Regions from separate parts of the Streptomyces sp. SID5643 genome, predicted to be linked through region 3. Evidence: riboswitches for the same ligand, from Rfam matches in the RefSeq annotation. Region 3 holds a riboswitch; each other region holds the start of a gene.
The links. Region 3 has a riboswitch for cyclic di-AMP ahead of GTY56_RS09295 (transglycosylase family protein). Riboswitches for the same ligand answer to the same signal wherever they lie in the genome.

Region 1 (4,168 bases), on a different contig from region 3:
CCTGCTCCAGGAAGTCCGACAGCGTGGTCTGCTCGTCCTCGCCGCGCTCCTGCTCGAACTCCATGGCGACGGCGGCCAGTTCCTGGAGGTTCTCGATACGGGTCTCGTCCTGCGGGTCGGTGGAGGCCTGGAGCTCGGCGAGGTATCCGGTGCGCTCCAGCACGGCTTCCAGAACCGTGGCCGGTCCGGCGCCGGACTCGACGATGGTGCGGAGGTCCTCCATCAGCGTGTTGAACCGCTTGACGGCGTTGGTCGAGCGCGCGGCCATGCCGTACGCCTCGTCGACGCGCTTGAGCGCCTGCGGGAAGCTGATCTTCTCCCGCTGGGACAGGGCGTCGATCATCGCCTCGGCGCGGTCGCCGATGCCCCGCTTGGGGACGTTGAGGATCCGGCGCAGCGGTACCGAGTCCTCGGGGTTGGCCAGGACGCGCAGGTAGGCCAGGACGTCCCGGACCTCCTTGCGCTCGTAGAAGCGGACACCGCCGACGACCTTGTAGGGCAGGCCGACGCGGATGAAGACCTCTTCGAAGACACGGGACTGGGCGTTGGTGCGGTAGAAGACGGCGACGTCACCGGCCTTGGCCTCGCCGGCGTCCGTGAGGCGGTCTATCTCATCGGCGACGAACTGCGCCTCGTCGTGCTCGGTGTCGGCGACGTAGCCGGTGATCCGGGCGCCGGAGCCCGCGTTGGTCCACAGATTTTTGGGGCGGCGGGACTCGTTGCGCTCGATGACCGCGTTGGCGGCGCTGAGGATCGTCTGCGTGGAGCGGTAGTTCTGCTCCAGCAGGATCGTCGTGGCGTCCGGGTAGTCCTCCTCGAACTGGAGGATGTTGCGGATCGTCGCGCCGCGGAAGGCGTAGATCGACTGGTCGGCGTCACCGACCACGCACAGCTCGGCGGGCGGGACCTCGGCCTCGGGCGGTACGTCGACGGGGTGCTCGGAGGTGCCGACCAGCTCCCGCACGAGCGCGTACTGGGCGTGGTTGGTGTCCTGGTACTCGTCGACCAGGACGTGCCGGAAGCGGCGGCGGTAGTGCTCGGCGACGTCCGGGAAGGCGCGCAGCAGGTTGACCGTCGTCATGATCAGGTCGTCGAAGTCGAGGGCGTTCGCCTCGCGCAACCGCGACTGGTACAGGGCGTAGGCCTGGGCGAGGGTCTTCTCGAAGCCGTCGGTGGCCTGGGCGGCGAAGTCCTCCTCGTCGATCAGCTCGTTCTTCAGGTTGCTGATCTTGGCGCTGAAGGACTTCGGCGGGAAGCGCTTTGGGTCGAGGTCCAGGTCACGGCAGACCAGGGCCATCAGGCGCTTGGAGTCGGCGGCGTCGTAGATCGAGAAGCTCGATGTGAAGCCGAGCTTCTTGCTCTCGCGGCGGAGGATGCGCACGCACGCGCTGTGGAACGTCATGACCCACATGGCGTTCGCGCGCGGGCCGACGAGCTGCTCGACACGTTCCTTCATCTCGCCCGCGGCCTTGTTGGTGAAGGTGATCGCGAGGATCTGGCCCGGGTGCACGCCGCGCTCGGCGAGGAGGTGGGCGATGCGGTGCGTGAGCACGCGGGTCTTGCCGGAGCCGGCACCGGCCACGATGAGCAGCGGGGAGCCGGAGTGGACGACGGCGGCGCGCTGGTTGTCGTTCAGCCCCTCCAGGAGCGCGGCGGTGTCCACGACCGGGCGGGGCGCGCCGTCCCGGTAGTAGGCGTCCCGGTCCGGGGGCGCGTCGAACTTCCCGCCGAACAGATCGTCCGGAATCGGCTCCGGAACGTGATCGTCCTCGGGCGGCGGCGGGGGCTCGTCCGCGGGGCCCCGCTGGGCCTGGAGGTTCGCCAGGAAGCTGTCGTCAAAGAGGCTGCTCATCGCTCTCCGAGTCTAGGGCGCCCCACTGACAGCCCGCCGCCGCCCTGAGAACATCGCCGGGCGCGCGGGCCCCCCGCCGACCGGCCGGCGGCTCATTGTCGCCCTCCATGACCGCATGATCACGGCGTGCTACACCCCCCGCAATTATGGACAAAGGATGACCGAACTCCCCCGATCGTTCACTCTCGGCAACGTTCATGACCGAGGTCACGAAAATGTATCGGGCATATCACCCATCAACCTTCACAGGGGCCACACGAGTTGGCTACCGTGCGACCAGGCCGCATGACCCCCACCGGCGAACGTCGCCGGGCCGCGCGGCCTCCGCCGAGTCCGGTGTGCCGCAGCGGCAGCCGGAGCCGGGGACCCAACCGTGAACCTGGGGTGAATCGGCCCGACTCCCTGTGCGGAGAGAGCCGTAGGGCAAACCTTCCGAACCACCCGCCCGAACCCGACAGCTAACTCGGTAGGCGGAACGTGGAAGGAGTCGCCTCCCTTGGCGTCGCACCGCAAGTCGCGTCCTACGGGTACGCGCGTGGCAGGCATACGGACCCCCGCCCTCGCAACGGCGGCCCTCACCTCCGTGGCCCTGCTGTCCCAGTCGGCCAACGCCGCTCCCGAGGCCGACGACAAGCCCAGCCTGGAAGAAGTCGAGAAGAAGGTCGACGACCTCTACCGCCAGGCGGGGTCGGCGACCGAGAAGTACAACGCGGCCAAGGAGAAGACGGCGAAGCAGCGCAAACGCGCCGACGCCCTCATCGACGACGTCGCGAAGCGCACCCAGAAGCTCAACGAGGCGCGCGAGGAGCTGGGGTCCTTCGCCTCCGCCCAGTACCGCACCGGCGCCGCCGCCCCGGACACGGCGACGTTCCTGCTCGCGGACACCCCGCAGGACTACTTCGACCAGACCCAGCTGATGGACCGGATGACGGGCCGCCAGAAGGTGGCCGTCGACGACTACATCGCGCAGCAGTCCGAGACGATGAAGAAGCGCCAGGAGGCCACCGAGAGCCTGGAGACGCTCACCGAGTCGCAGGGCGATCTGAAGACGGCCAAGGCGACCGTCCAGCGCAAGCTCGCCGAGGCGCGCGAGCTGATGTCGAGGCTGACCGCCGAGGAGAAGGCCCGCCTCGCGGCGATCGAGAAGCAGAAGCAGGAGGAGGCCGCCCGCAAGGCCGACGAGCTGGCCCGGCAGCAGGCCGCGCAGCGACAGGCACAGGAGGAGGCCGCTCGGCAGCAGGACAGCGGGTCCTCGTCCTCGGGACCGGCGGGCTCCGGCTCGTCCACCCCGACACCCCCGGCCGACTCCTCGTACGCCACCAAGGCCGACAAGGCGCTGGCCTTCGCCCGCGCCCAGATCGGCAAGCCGTACGTGTGGGGCGCTGTCGGCCCCGGCTCCTACGACTGCTCCGGCCTCACCCAGGCCGCCTGGAAGGCCGCGGGCGTCGACCTGCCGCGCACGACCTACGACCAGGTGAACGCCGGCACCACGGTCCCGCTCTCCCAGGCCCAGCCCGGTGACCTGGTCTTCTTCTACGACGACGTCACCCACGTCGGGATCTACATCGGCAACGGCATGATGATCCACGCCCCGAAGCCCGGCACGTACGTGCGCGAGGAGTCGGTCTACTACGACGGCGAGTCGGCCATCCACAGCGTGGTGCGGCCGGCCTGAGAGGGCTCTTCACGCCTTTTGAGGGGCACGCGCGCGTGCCCCTCTCGTAACGGGCGCGGCGCTCTCTAGCATCGGCGCTATGTCCGGTCCCTCCCCGTTTGCCACTTGGTGGTCGACGTACGCGCTGGCGACCGGCATCGTGTCGGTCGGTCTCGACTCGGCGGGGTACGAGGTCCTCTCCCGCATCGTCCTCGCCCTGGCCTGCGCGGCCTGGCTGATGGCGGCCGCGGGCCTCGCCCAGCGGGCACGCGGCGGGTGGCGGGCGGAGACACCGGCCGCACTCACCGCCGTGGCGGCGACCGCCGTCCTCGGCACCGGCTTCTCCGCGGCCGGCCGGCAGTCCCCTGCCGAGGCGCTGCTGGCGCTCGCGATGCTGCTCTGGGCGGTGCTGCTCACCGCGGAGGCCGGTGGGCGGCGCGGCACGGTGTTCCTGCGCTGCGTGGCCACCCAGGGGCTGGCCGTACTCGGTGCCACGCTCGCCGCAGCCGATACGTCGGCCTGGCTGGCCCACGCGGCCCTGGTGCTGTTCTGGCTGGGCCTCGCGCTCTACGGCTTCGCCCTGTTCCGCTTCCAGCCCCGGCAGGTGGAGGAGGGGCGCGGGGACCACTGGCTCGCGGCCGGCGCCCTCGCCGTCTCCGCGC
Region 2 (4,168 bases), on a different contig from region 3:
GTGCAGCGCAGTGACCGCCCGCGCTCGCTCGCCGTCCCCGCGCGCCACCGCGTCCACGATCGCGCCGTGCTCCGTCCAGGACTCCACCGGGCTGGCCGGTGCGTCCACGGCGTACATCCACGCGATCTTGTGGCGGAGCTGGGTGAGCATCGAGGTCAGTGCGGGGCTGCCACAGGCCTGGGCGAGCGTTTCGTGGAACCAGCCGTCGAGGGAGCGCAGGTCGTCACTGCTGCCCCGGCGGGCCCGCTCCTGGCCCAGCCGGACCAGGCCGCGCAGGACCTTCAGATGCGCCTCGGTGCGGCGCTGGGCGGCGCGGGCCGCTCCGAGCGGCTCCAGGAGCATGCGCATCTCCAGCAGGTCGCCCGCCTCCTGCTCGGTGGGTTCGGCCACGCACGCGCCCGCGTGCCGGCGGGTCACCACGAAGCCCTCGGCCTCCAGGGTGCGCAGCGCCTCCCGGACGGGCACCCGCGAGACGCCGTAGCGGCGCGCGAGGAGTTCCTCGGTGAGCCGGCTGCCGCGCGCGAGGACACCCGCGACGATGTCGTCCCGGATGGCCGTGCACACCGAGTGCGCGGGAATACGCATGACCGACCTCCCCATTAATCCCCGTGAAACGCCGACGAGCGGCGCCCGTTCCGTGACTCTATTGCAATGAGCCGGAATTTCCGACGGCCATCGGGAATCCAGGGATATTTTTTGGACAGGCCACCGCCGTAAACGCCGAAAGCCCCGGCTCGGGGAGCCGGGGCTTCGGGAACGGCGCGGGGGTTCCGGTCAGAGGTTCACGCCGTGGGAGCGGAGGTAGGCGACCGGGTCGATGTCCGAGCCGTACTCGGCGCTCGTGCGGGCCTCGAAGTGCAGGTGCGGGCCGGTGACGTTGCCGGTCGCGCCGGACAGGCCGATCTGCTGGCCGGGGGTGACCTGCTGGCCGACCGAGACGCCGACGGAGGACAGGTGGCCGTACTGGGTGTACGTCCCGTCGTTCATCTTGATGACGACCTGGTTGCCGTACGAACCGCCCCAGCCGGCCTCGACGACGGTGCCCGCCCCGACCGCGTGGACGGAGGTGCCGGTGGCGGCGTGGAAGTCGACACCGGTGTGGCTGCCGGAGGACCACAGGCCGCTGCTGGCCTTGTAGCTGGTGGAGACGTACGAGCCGGAGATCGGGGCCACATAGGCGTTGAGGCGCTTGCGCTCGGCCTCGCGGGCGGCGCGCTCCTTGGCCTCGCGGGCCTTCTCGGCCGCTTCCTTGGCCCTCTCGGCCAACTCGGCGGCCCGCTTGCGCGCGGCCTCCTCGGCCTTCCGCTTGGCGGCGGCCTCCTCGGCGGCCTGCTGCTGCGCGATCGCCTGGGCGTCGATCTGCTGGGCCACGGTGTCGCCCATGGTGACGACCGGGGTGAGGCCGGTCTGCTCGGGGCTGGGCTCGGCGGCGAAGGCAGCGGGGGCCGCCACGGTGCCGATCACGCCGGTGGTGGCGAGGGCCGCGACGCCCGCCGCGCGGGCGGTGCCGCGCTGGATCCTGCTGGGACGACGGTGCTTCCCGGTGGCGCGAGTGAACGCCATGTAGTGGCTGGTCCTTTCCTTCCCTCTCGCCTACCGGGTTAGCTGACGGGTTCGGAGCAGGAAGGTCTCCTACGGACTCCCTCGCGACTCGCGCGGGCGCCCGATTCACCCCAGGGACTGCGGTGGGTCCCCGGCTCCCCTGGCTCGCGCCGTACGGGGACTCGGCGATGACTGTCCGGTGCCGCGGGTGCGGCGCACTGCCTGACGAACAGCCCGGACGACGCTAAGCGGCGCCGCTTTCAATTCCCAAACGAATCCAGGTGTTTGTAGCGCATCCCACAGGGCAGACAGGCAACTCCCATATCAATTCGGGCATAAAGGGGCCCTGGTGCCTTTGAAGACAACCAGGGCCCCTGCGCGCGTGCCGCTACTCGGCCGCGACGACGGTGACTTCGCCGATGCCCAGGGCCTCGACAGGCGCCTTGATCTGCGCCGCGTCGCCGACGAGGACGGTCACCAGACGGTCCACCGGGAAGGCGCTCACGGCCGCCGCGGTGGCCTCCACGGTGCCGGTCGCGGCGAGCTGACGGTACAGCGTGGCCTGGTAGTCGTCGGGCAGGTGCTGCTCGACCTGGTCGGCCAGCGTGCTCGCGACCGCCGCTGCCGTCTCGTACTTGAGCGGAGCCACCCCGACCAGGTTCTGCACGGCGACGTCCCGCTCGGCGTCGGTCAGTCCCCCGGCGGCGAGAGTGCGCAGCACCGTCCAGAGGTCCTCCAGAGCCGGGCCGGTGTTGGGCGTGTCGACGGAACCGCTGATGGCGAGCATCGCGGCACCCGTGCCGTCCGGCGCGGACCTGAGGACCTGGCCGAACGCCCGAACGCCGTAGGTGTAGCCCTTCTCCTCGCGCAGGACGCGGTCCAGGCGGGAGGTGAGGGTGCCGCCGAGGCAGTACGTGCCGAGCACCTGCGCGGGCCACACGCGGTCGTGCCGGTCCGGGCCGACCCGGCCGATCAGCAGCTGCGTCTGGACGGCGCCGGGGCGGTCCACGATGACGACCCGGCCGGTGTCGTCGGCGGTCACCGGCGGCACCGGACGCGGCTCGGCCGAGGAGCCCGTCCAGGCCCCCAGGGTGTCGCCGAGCAGGGCGTCGAGGTCGATACCGGTGAGGTCGCCGACGACGACGGCGGTGGCCGTCGCGGGGCGGACGTGCTTCTCGTAGAAGGCGCGAACGGCCGCGGAGTCGATCGCGGCGACCGTCTCCTCGGTGCCCTGCCGGGGCCGCGACATGCGCGCGTCCGACGGGAACAGCTCCTTGGAGAGCTCCTTGGCGGCACGGCGGGAGGGGTTGGCCAGTTCGTGCGGGATCTCGTCGAGGCGGTTGGTGACCAGCCGCTCGACCTCGCTGTCGGCGAACGCGGGCGCCCTCAGCGCGTCGGCGATCAGGTTCAGCCCCTTGGCGAGACGGGAGGCCGGCACCTCCAGGCTGAGCCGGACGCCGGGGTGGTCGGCATGCGCGTCGAGGGTGGCGCCGGCACGCTCCAGCTCGGCGGCGAACTCCTCGGCGGAGTGCTTGTCGGTGCCTTCGGAGAACGCCCGGGCCATGATCGTGGCCACACCGTCGAGACCGGCCGGCTCCGCCTCCAGGGGGGCGTCCAGCAGCACCTCCACGGCGACGACCTGCTGGCCGGGGCGGTGGCAGCGCAGCACCGTCAGACCGTTGTCGAGCGTGCCGCGCTCGGGGGCGGGGAAGGCCCACGGCTTGGCGTCGCCCGACTGGGGCCGGGGGTGGAAGTCCATCGTGGCGAGCTCGGTCACCGGGCCGCCTCCTCGTTCTCGTCCTGGTCGGCGGGGGCTTCGGGGGCGGTCGGCTCGTACACGAGCACCGCGCGGTTGTCGGGCCGCAGGCGGGCCTTGGCGACCTCCTGGACCTCCTCCGCCGTGATCTCCAGCACACGCTGGACGGCGGTCAGGGCGAGCTGCGGGTCGCCGAACAGCACGGCGTACCGGCACAGTTCGTCGGCGCGGCCGGCGACCGTGCCGAGCCGGTCCAGCCACTCGCGCTCCAGCTGGGCCTGGGCGCGCTCCATCTCCTCGGCCGTGGGGCCCTCCTCGGCGAACCGGGCGAGCTCCTCGTCGATGGCGGTCTCGATGGCCGGCACCTCCACGTCACCGGACGTCTTCACGTCCAGCCACCCCAGGGAGGGCGCCCCGGCGAGCCGCAGCAGGCCGAAGCCGGCCGCCACGGCCGTACGGTCGCGCCGCACCAGCCGGTTGTAGAGGCGGGAGGACTCGCCGCCGCCGAGGACGGTGAGGGCGAGGTCGGCCGCGTCGCACGCGCGCGTGCCGTCGTGCGGCAGCCGGTAGGCGGCCATCAGGGCGCGCGCCGGGACCTCCTCCTCGACGACCTCGCGCAGCTGCTCGCCGATGGTCTCCGGCAGCGAGCCGTCGCGCGGGGCGGGCTTGCCGTCGTGACCGGGGATGGAGCCGAAGTACTTCTCGACCCAGGCGAGGGTCTGCTCCGGGTCGATGTCGCCGACCACGGAGAGCACGGCGTTGTTCGGCGCGTAGTAGGTGCGGAAGAACGCCCGCGCGTCCTCCAGGGTCGCCGCGTCCAGGTCGGCCATGGAGCCGATCGGGGTGTGGTGGTAGGGGTGGCCCTCCGGG
Region 3 (4,168 bases):
GCGCCGGCTGGTGTCCAAGGCGTTCACCCCGCGCCGGGTCGCCGAGTTCGCGCCACGGGTGCAGGAGCTCACCGACACCCTCATCGACGGGTTCGCGCGGAAGGGATCAGCCGACCTGATCCACGAGTTCGCCTTCCCGCTGCCCATCTACGCCATCTGCGAGCTGCTCGGCGTCCCGCGCGAGGACCAGGACGACTTCCGCGACTGGGCGGGCATGATGATCCGCCACCAGGGCGGGCCGCGGGGCGGCGTGGCGCGGTCGGTGAAGAAGATGCGCGGTTACCTCGCCGACCTCATCCACCGCAAGCGCGAGGCGCTGCCCGCCGAGCCCGCCCCCGGAGAGGACCTCATCTCCGGTCTCATCCGCGCCTCCGACCACGGCGAGCACCTCACGGAGAACGAGGCGGCGGCCATGGCCTTCATCCTGCTGTTCGCCGGTTTCGAGACGACCGTGAACCTGATCGGCAACGGCACCTACGCGCTGCTCACCCACCCCGGGCAGCGTGCCCGGCTCCAGGCGTCCCTCGTCGCGGGGGAGACCGGCCTGCTGGAGACCGGCGTCGAGGAACTCCTCCGCTATGACGGCCCCGTGGAGCTCGCCACCTGGCGCTTCGCCACGCAGCCCCTCTCCCTCGGTGGGCAGCGCATCGAGGCGGGCGACCCCGTCCTCGTGGTCCTGGCCGCCGCGGACCGTGACCCGGAGCGGTTCGCCGATCCGGACGTGCTGGACCTCTCCCGCCGCGACAACCAGCACCTCGGGTACGGCCACGGCATCCACTACTGCCTCGGAGCCCCGCTCGCCCGGCTGGAGGGCCAGACCGCGCTCGCCACGCTCCTGACCCGCCTCCCGGACCTGCGGCTCGCGGCGGATCCGGCCGAGCTGAGATGGCGTGGCGGCCTCATCATGCGGGGGCTGCGCACCCTGCCGGTGGAGTTCGCACCCACCGGACGTGACGAAACATCAGACTTGTGATCTTCACGTGATCTACGCGGCATGAACTTGTGACAAGTGATCGACTGCCGATACGTTCACCCATCAACGCGGCGGGGAATCGCACCGCCTCGGTCACTGCTGTCTCGCGAAAGGTCTCCGTATGCTCTCCGGGAACGGTCGGCACCGCCGCCCCCGCCAGGCTCCGGCTCTCCTCGTGGCGGCCGGGGTGACCGGCTCCGCCATCGCGATCCCGCTCCTCGGGGCCTCCGGTGCCAGTGCGGCCGACGGCACGACCTGGGACCGGGTCGCGGACTGCGAGAGCGGTGGCGCCTGGAGCCAGAACAGCGGCAACGGCTACTACGGCGGCCTCCAGTTGTCCCAGGACGACTGGGAGAAGCACGGCGGCCTCGACTACGCCGCGAGCGCCGACCTGGCCAGCCGCTCCCAGCAGATAGCCGTGGCCGAGAGAATCCTCGCCGACCAGGGGGTCGGCGCATGGCGCACCTGTGGACTGCTCTCGGGGCTCCAGCAGGACAAGGGGTCGGAATCACCCGACTCGTCCGCATCATCCGGTGAGGTGGACTCGCCCGGATTGCTCGATTCGCTGGGTTCGTCCCCTTCTGAAAGCCCCTCCTCGTCTCCGTCGCCTGACGCGTCGTCGTCTTCGAAGGACGAAACCGCCAAAACCGATAGATCAGGCGAATCCGACGGCTCGTCGCGGGACGAGCAGCCGGGCGGCTCTCCGTCGGCCACTCCCGAGGGCGGCAAGTCCGGCAACGCGCGGCAGGGCGACGACTCCTCGGCGTCGTCCGAGACCGGCTCCGGCCGCCATCGCGGTCCCAGTGCCGACGAAACCCGTGCGCCCGAGAGCGGCGGTGCGGAGAAGTCCACGGGGCGTCACTCCGCGCCCGCCGACGAGAGTTCCGCCGACGCGTCCGAGGGTGCCTACATCGTCGGCGTCGGCGACAGCCTCTGGTCCATCGCCGACGCCCTTCGTGTCAGCGGCGGATGGCACGCGCTCTACGACAGCAACGAGAAGGCGGTCGGCGACGACCCCGACCTCATCCATCCCGGTCAGGCGCTCGCGGTCGAGGGCGAAGCGGACGAGAAGTAGCTGTTCGGGCAGTGCGGAAACGACGGTCGAAGTCCCCCCTAAACCGGGTGAGTTCACGTCACGTTTTCATACTGAATGTCCCGTATAAGGCCGGTGAGAGATAGATCTCAGAAGCCTTGATCGTCTTTGAAATTCGGTGGGCGGCGTGCCTACGGTCGTGACCGCTCGTCACCGCGAGCCCCGGCTGCCGCAACGCCGAATCCTGCCAGCGGCCGTACGGGAACAGTCGTCGCGTCAAGCGCCGTAGGCAGGAGCGGGGGACCCAAGGTAGGTGCCCGACCGGCCGGTTGTGCCGGAAGGGCTTGGGGTGAAGCCGTGTCCCGGGAGGGGCGCGGCCGGGCAACTCAACCGGCCCGAACCCGACAGCTCACCTCGCAGGCGTCGGTGAGGGGATCTCTCCATGCTGTTTTCCAGCAAGGGCAAGCACCGTCGTCCGTCCAAGGCCACTCGCGTCGTCGCGCTCGCCGGCGTCACCGGTGCCGCCGTCGCCGCCCCGCTGATGGCGGCCGGCAACGCCTCCGCCGCCACCGCCTCCGAGTGGGACGCGGTCGCCCAGTGCGAGTCCGGCGGCAACTGGTCCATCAACACCGGCAACGGCTACTACGGCGGCCTGCAGTTCTCCGCCTCCACCTGGGCCGGCTACGGCGGCACCAAGTACGCCTCCACCGCCGACCAGGCCACCAAGGCCCAGCAGATCGAGATCGCCGAGAAGGTCCTCGCGGGCCAGGGCAAGGGCGCCTGGCCGGTCTGCGGCAAGGGCCTGTCGAGCGCCGGCTACACCGGTGGCGGTTCCGCCGACGACTCCGGCAGCTCCTCGCAGAGCCAGCAGGGCACCGAGACCCGCGAGACCCAGGAGCAGCCGGCCTCCCGCTCCGACGAGCGCCCGGCGGCCAAGAAGACCGTGACCACCCCGACCGGCAAGAAGGTCAAGAAGGGTGACGGCGAGTACAAGGTCGTCAAGGGCGACACCCTGAGCTCGATCGCGGCCGAGGAGAAGGTCAAGGGCGGCTGGGAGAAGCTGTACCAGCTGAACAAGGACATCATCACCGATGCCAACCTCATCTACCCCGGCCAGCAGCTGCACCTGAAGTAAGCAGCGGCCCACCCGGGCCCGCCCAGGGCCCACCAGCTCCCCGCTCCGGCGCGTCATCCCCCGTACGCACCGGAGCGGGGTTTTTTCTGCCGTACTTCGCGAACCGGCTTTGTTCCGTTCGGAAACAATTTACTCTCGGTTCTGTCCATGGGGTGGGCGACCCGGTGGCCGATCGCCCGGAGCCGGTTAGGCTCATGTCGCGAGCCACCGCGGCCCGCACCCCGCCGGGTCCACGCGACCCGCATCACCGCGTCACACCAAGAAGGAGATGCTCGTGCCGTCCATCGACGTCGTCGTAGCCCGGGAAATCCTGGACTCCCGAGGCAACCCCACGGTCGAGGTCGAGGTCGGCCTCGACGACGGCAGCACGGGTCGTGCCGCCGTCCCGTCCGGCGCCTCCACGGGCGCCTTCGAGGCCATCGAGCTCCGCGACGGCGACTCGAACCGCTACCTCGGCAAGGGTGTGGAGAAAGCCGTCCTCGCGGTCATCGAGCAGATCGGCCCGGAGCTGGTCGGCTACGACGCCACCGAGCAGCGCCTGATCGACCAGGCCATGTTCGACCTGGACGCCACCGACAACAAGGGCTCCCTCGGCGCCAACGCCATCCTCGGCGTCTCGCTCGCCGTCGCCCACGCCGCCTCCGAGGCCAGCGACCTGCCGCTGTTCCGCTACCTGGGCGGCCCCAACGCGCACCTGCTGCCGGTGCCGATGATGAACATCCTGAACGGCGGCTCGCACGCCGACTCCAACGTGGACATCCAGGAGTTCATGATCGCCCCGATCGGCGCGGAGTCCTTCTCCGAGGCCCTGCGCTGGGGCGCCGAGGTCTACCACACGCTGAAGAAGGTCCTGAAGAGCAAGGGCCTGGCCACCGGCCTCGGCGACGAGGGCGGCTTCGCCCCGAACCTCGGCTCCAACCGCGAGGCCCTCGACCTCATCCTGGAAGCGATCAAGGAAGCCGGTTACACCCCCGGCGAGCAGATCGCCCTGGCGCTCGACGTCGCCGCCTCCGAGTTCTACAAGGAC
Region 4 (4,168 bases), on a different contig from region 3:
GAGGAGTACCCGGTCGAGGGCGGCCCCCGCTTCGTGCGCCCCGCCCTGTCCGTACGCGCGGCCGGGTGGCGCGGCACCGAGTGGCGATTCGAGGGGCACGACGCCGGGGACGGCGAGCTGCGGCTCCGGTTCCGCGACGGCGACCTGACCGTCACGCTGCACTACCGCATGCCCTCCTCGACGGACGTCGTCGAGCGCTGGGTGACCCTGGACAACCGGGGGCCGGACGTCGAACTGCTGCGCGCCGACTCCGCGACCTGGACCCTGCCCGACCGCGACGCGTGGCGGCTGTCCCAGCTGCACGGCCGCTGGGGGGCCGAGTCACGCCTGACGCGCTCCGGCCTCACCCACGGCGAGAAGGTCATCGGCAGCCGCCGCGGCCACACCTCGCACCAGCACCTGCCGTGGGTCGCCCTGGACGCCGACGCCACCGAGGAGCGCGGCGAGGTCTACGGCTGCGCCCTGGGCTGGTCCGGGTCCTGGCGCATCTCCGTGGCCCAGCTCCCGGATGCGCGCGTGCAGATCACCGGCGGCGCGGGCTACGACGACTCGGGGCTGCTGACGCTGGCCACGGGGGAGTCGTACACGACGCCGGTCTTCGCCGGGCTCTGGAGCGACGGCGGTTTCGGCGGGGCGAGCCGCGCCTGGCACGCCTACCAGCGGGCGCATGTGATCCCGGACGCGGGCCGGGACCGGCCGGTGCTGTTCAACTCCTGGGAGGCCACCGAGTTCGACATCTCCGAGGAGCAGCAGCGGGCGCTCGCCGAGCGGGCCGCCGCCATGGGCGTCGAGCTGTTCGTGGTCGACGACGGCTGGTTCGGGGCGCGCACCAGCGACCGGGCCGGGCTCGGCGACTGGACCCCGAACCCCGACCGCTTCCCCGGCGGGCTGAAGCCGCTCGCCGACCACGTGCACGGCCTCGGCATGCAGTTCGGGATCTGGGTCGAGCCGGAAATGGTCAACCCGGACAGCGACCTGTACCGCGCGCACCCCGACTGGGTGCAGTACCAACCGGGACGAAGGCGGACGGAGTTCCGCAATCAGCTCGTACTCAACCTCGCCCGCGAGGACGTCCGGGAGTACCTCTGGGAGCAGCTCCACGGGCTTCTCGCCGGCGCTCCCGTCGACTACGTCAAGTGGGACTTCAACCGCTGCTTCACCGACGCCGGCTGGCCGGACGACCCCTACCCGCAGCGGCTGTGGATCGATCACGTGCGCGGCCTGTACGCCCTGCTGGACCGGCTGCGGGCCGCCCATCCCGGAGTGGCCTTCGAGTCCTGCTCGGGCGGCGGCGGGCGGATCGACCTCGGTGTGCTGAGCCGCACGGACCAGGTGTGGACCTCCGACAACACCGACCCGCTCGACCGGCTCGCCATCCAGCACGGCTTCAGTCAGATCCATCCGGCCCGGGTCATGGCCGCCTGGGTCACCGACAGTCCGAACGTCATGCTCAACCAGCGGGCCAGCTCCCTGAGGTTCCGGTTCGTCAGCGCCATGGCCGGGGTGCTGGGGGTCGGCGGCGACCTCACGCGGTGGACGCGGGAGGAACTCGCCGAGGCGCGGGAGTGGGTGGAGCTCTACAAGGAGATCCGGCCCGTGGTGCAACGCGGCGACCAGTACCGGCTGCGTCCCCCGCAGGGCGGACTGAGTGCCGTGCAGTACACCCTCGGAGACGAGACCGTCGTCCTCGCCTGGCTCCAGGCGCAGCGGTACGGCGAGCCCGTACCGGCTCTCCGGTTGTGCGCCCTCGACCCGGCCGCATCGTACGAATGCCTCGAAACGGGCGAAATTCACCGGGGAGCCGTGCTGCTTCATCACGGGCTGCGCGTGGGCCTGCGGGGGGATCTGGATGCCGCGGTCGTCCGCCTTAAGCGGAAGTAGCCGTTTCTGTCCGAATAAGGAGCTTAAACCGCTTAGGGATAACGTGCCCCGACTGTAAAGGAGATGGGGTCGGGGTGCGTGACCATCGTCATATTCGTGACGATCCGTTGTTGCCATGTGCACGTAATTCTCGTGTTGTTCAGGGCTGTTGAGGAAAGCGGGAGATCGGTAATCCACGCTCGGTGACCGCGGATGTGGCGACGCGTCAAAGCAAAACACCGTCACGGGCAACCGCAAGCTTGTCCGTTTGCGTCCTGGTCGCTTACGTTCCACACCAATCCGGACGGACGCCTAATCCTGCCGCCGACCGGAGCCCGCACACACTGACCCGACGTACGGCAGGAGCGGGGGACCCACAGGTAAGACGCCTGTTCCGGTTCCCGGAACGGCTTGGGGTTAAGCCGCGCCCCGGCGCGGCCGGGCATCTCCAGCCCGCACCCGACAGCTCACCTCGCAGGCGACGGAGAGGAATTCGTCATGCCCGCGAAGGGTAAGCACCGCCGTCCCAAGACCCAGCGTTTCACCCGCTCCATCGCCGTCGCCGGAACCGGCGGAGCCGCTCTCGCGCTGCCGCTCATGGGGGCCGCCGGCGCCCACGCCGCCACCCCGCAGTCGGCTCCGGAAAAGGCCGTCCAGTCCGCTCCGGCGGCCGAGAAGAAGGCCGCCGAAAAGGCCAATGGCCCCCGCACGTACACCGTGAAGGCCGGCGACTGTCTCGCGAAGATCGCCGACGATCAGAACGTCAGCGGCGGCTGGAAGAAGCTCTACGCGGACAACCGCGACGCCGTCGGCTCGGACCCGTCGCTGATCCACCCGGGTCTGAAGCTGTCGATCGGCAAGCAGGCCGCGAGCGCGCCGAAGTCCTCGGCGCCGTCCGCGCCGAAGGCCTCCGCCCCGAAGCCCTCGGCCGCGAAGCCTGCCGCCGAGTCGGCCCCGAAGGCGGAGCCCGCCGCGAAGCCGGCCGCCGCCAAGCCCGCCGCCGAGAGCAACGCGAGCGGCTACAGCCTCCCGGTGGCCGGTGCCACCGTCGGCACCCCGTACCGGATGTCCGGCAGCATGTGGTCCAGCGGCTACCACACCGGTGTCGACTTCGTCGTCCCGACCGGCACCTCCCTCAAGGCCGTCGGCGCCGGCACCGTCGTCTCCGCCGGCTGGGGCGGCGCGTACGGCAACCAGGTCGTCATCAGGCTGAACGACGGCCACTACGCCCAGTACGCCCACCTGTCCCAGCTCTCCGTCTCGGCCGGCCAGACCGTGACCGCCGGGCAGCAGGTCGGCCTGTCGGGCGCGACCGGCAACGTGACCGGACCGCACCTGCACTTCGAGATCCGCACCACGCCGGACTACGGCTCTGACGTGGACCCGGTCGCCTTCCTGCGCTCCCACGGCGTCTCCGTCGGCTGACCCACCGCACGACCACCTGCCTGACACGCGGCCGAAGGCCGGACCCCGATCCCCGGGTCCGGCCTTCGGTGTGTGCGCATGCCGTCGGCCGCGTCAAGGGATCGGTCAGGGCCCGGCACGAGGTGTGCGGCCGGCGTTTCAGTGCTCGAAGGCCGTCGTCGCCACTGGTACTGCCAGGAGAAGGCTGAGTCCGACCAGGGGGAGGCGGTCCAGCCACAGGATGGCGGCGAATTCGCGCAGTGTCGCGGCCAGCCAGTAGGCGGGGGAGGTCGGCGCGCCCACGACGTGCACGGGTACGCCGACGCGGCGGGCGAGCAGGGTCGTGCGGTAAACGTGGAAGCAACTGGTGACCACCGTGGCACGGCGGCCGGGAGCGGTGTCCTCCACGAGGGCCGCGCTGAAACGGAGGTTCTGCCCGGTGTTGACGGAGCGGTCTTCCCGCACGATCCGGCCGACGGGCACTCCGCGCTCGCGCAGATAGTCGGACATCGCGTCCGCCTCGGAGCAGACCTCGTCGTCGCCCTGGCCGCCCGAGACGACGAACACCACACCAGGCGTGTCCGGTGCGCGGGCGGCGTCGATCGCGAGGGCGCGCTCCAGCCTGCGGGTCAGCAGCGGGCCGGGCCGGTCGCCGTTGAGCCCGGCGCCCAGGACGACGACATGGGTGGTTCCCGGCAGGGGGGTGCTACGGCCCCGAACGTACACGTAGCCGGCGAAGACCAGGAAGAGCAGAGTGAGGTATCCCGCGGCCGCGTTGACCGCGACCACGAGGGCACCGAACGCCTCGCCGCCGACCACGTGGACGACCGCGTCGAGGCCGAGCACCGCCAGCACCGCGCAGCCGGCGGCCCCGGTCGCCAGCAGGGCTGCCTGCGGTCCGTAG

Region 1: another riboswitch for cyclic di-AMP. It lies ahead of GTY56_RS33795 (C40 family peptidase); the one in region 3 lies ahead of GTY56_RS09295 (transglycosylase family protein).
Region 2: another riboswitch for cyclic di-AMP. It lies ahead of GTY56_RS00420 (M23 family metallopeptidase); the one in region 3 lies ahead of GTY56_RS09295 (transglycosylase family protein).
Region 4: another riboswitch for cyclic di-AMP. It lies ahead of GTY56_RS06400 (M23 family metallopeptidase); the one in region 3 lies ahead of GTY56_RS09295 (transglycosylase family protein).

The regions. Positions count from the first base shown of each region.
Region 1 is NZ_WWIC01000314.1:33,184-37,351, reverse strand. It holds gene pcrA (DNA helicase PcrA) at 1-1,852, opposite strand, end outside; cyclic di-AMP (ydaO/yuaA leader) riboswitch at 2,168-2,340, shown strand; gene GTY56_RS33795 (C40 family peptidase) at 2,349-3,527, shown strand; gene GTY56_RS33790 (SLAC1 family transporter) at 3,607-4,168, shown strand, end outside.
Region 2 is NZ_WWIC01000002.1:34,906-39,073, forward strand. It holds gene GTY56_RS00415 (GntR family transcriptional regulator) at 1-585, opposite strand, end outside; gene GTY56_RS00420 (M23 family metallopeptidase) at 775-1,563, opposite strand; cyclic di-AMP (ydaO/yuaA leader) riboswitch at 1,576-1,740, opposite strand; gene GTY56_RS00425 (insulinase family protein) at 1,931-3,319, opposite strand; gene GTY56_RS00430 (M16 family metallopeptidase) at 3,316-4,168, opposite strand, start outside.
Region 3 is NZ_WWIC01000075.1:15,583-19,750, forward strand. It holds gene GTY56_RS09285 (cytochrome P450) at 1-973, shown strand, start outside; gene GTY56_RS09290 (LysM peptidoglycan-binding domain-containing protein) at 1,095-2,048, shown strand; cyclic di-AMP (ydaO/yuaA leader) riboswitch at 2,278-2,444, shown strand; gene GTY56_RS09295 (transglycosylase family protein) at 2,449-3,141, shown strand; gene eno (phosphopyruvate hydratase) at 3,416-4,168, shown strand, end outside.
Region 4 is NZ_WWIC01000052.1:105,801-109,968, forward strand. It holds gene GTY56_RS06395 (alpha-galactosidase) at 1-1,881, shown strand, start outside; cyclic di-AMP (ydaO/yuaA leader) riboswitch at 2,200-2,354, shown strand; gene GTY56_RS06400 (M23 family metallopeptidase) at 2,359-3,285, shown strand; gene GTY56_RS06405 (YdcF family protein) at 3,424-4,168, opposite strand, start outside.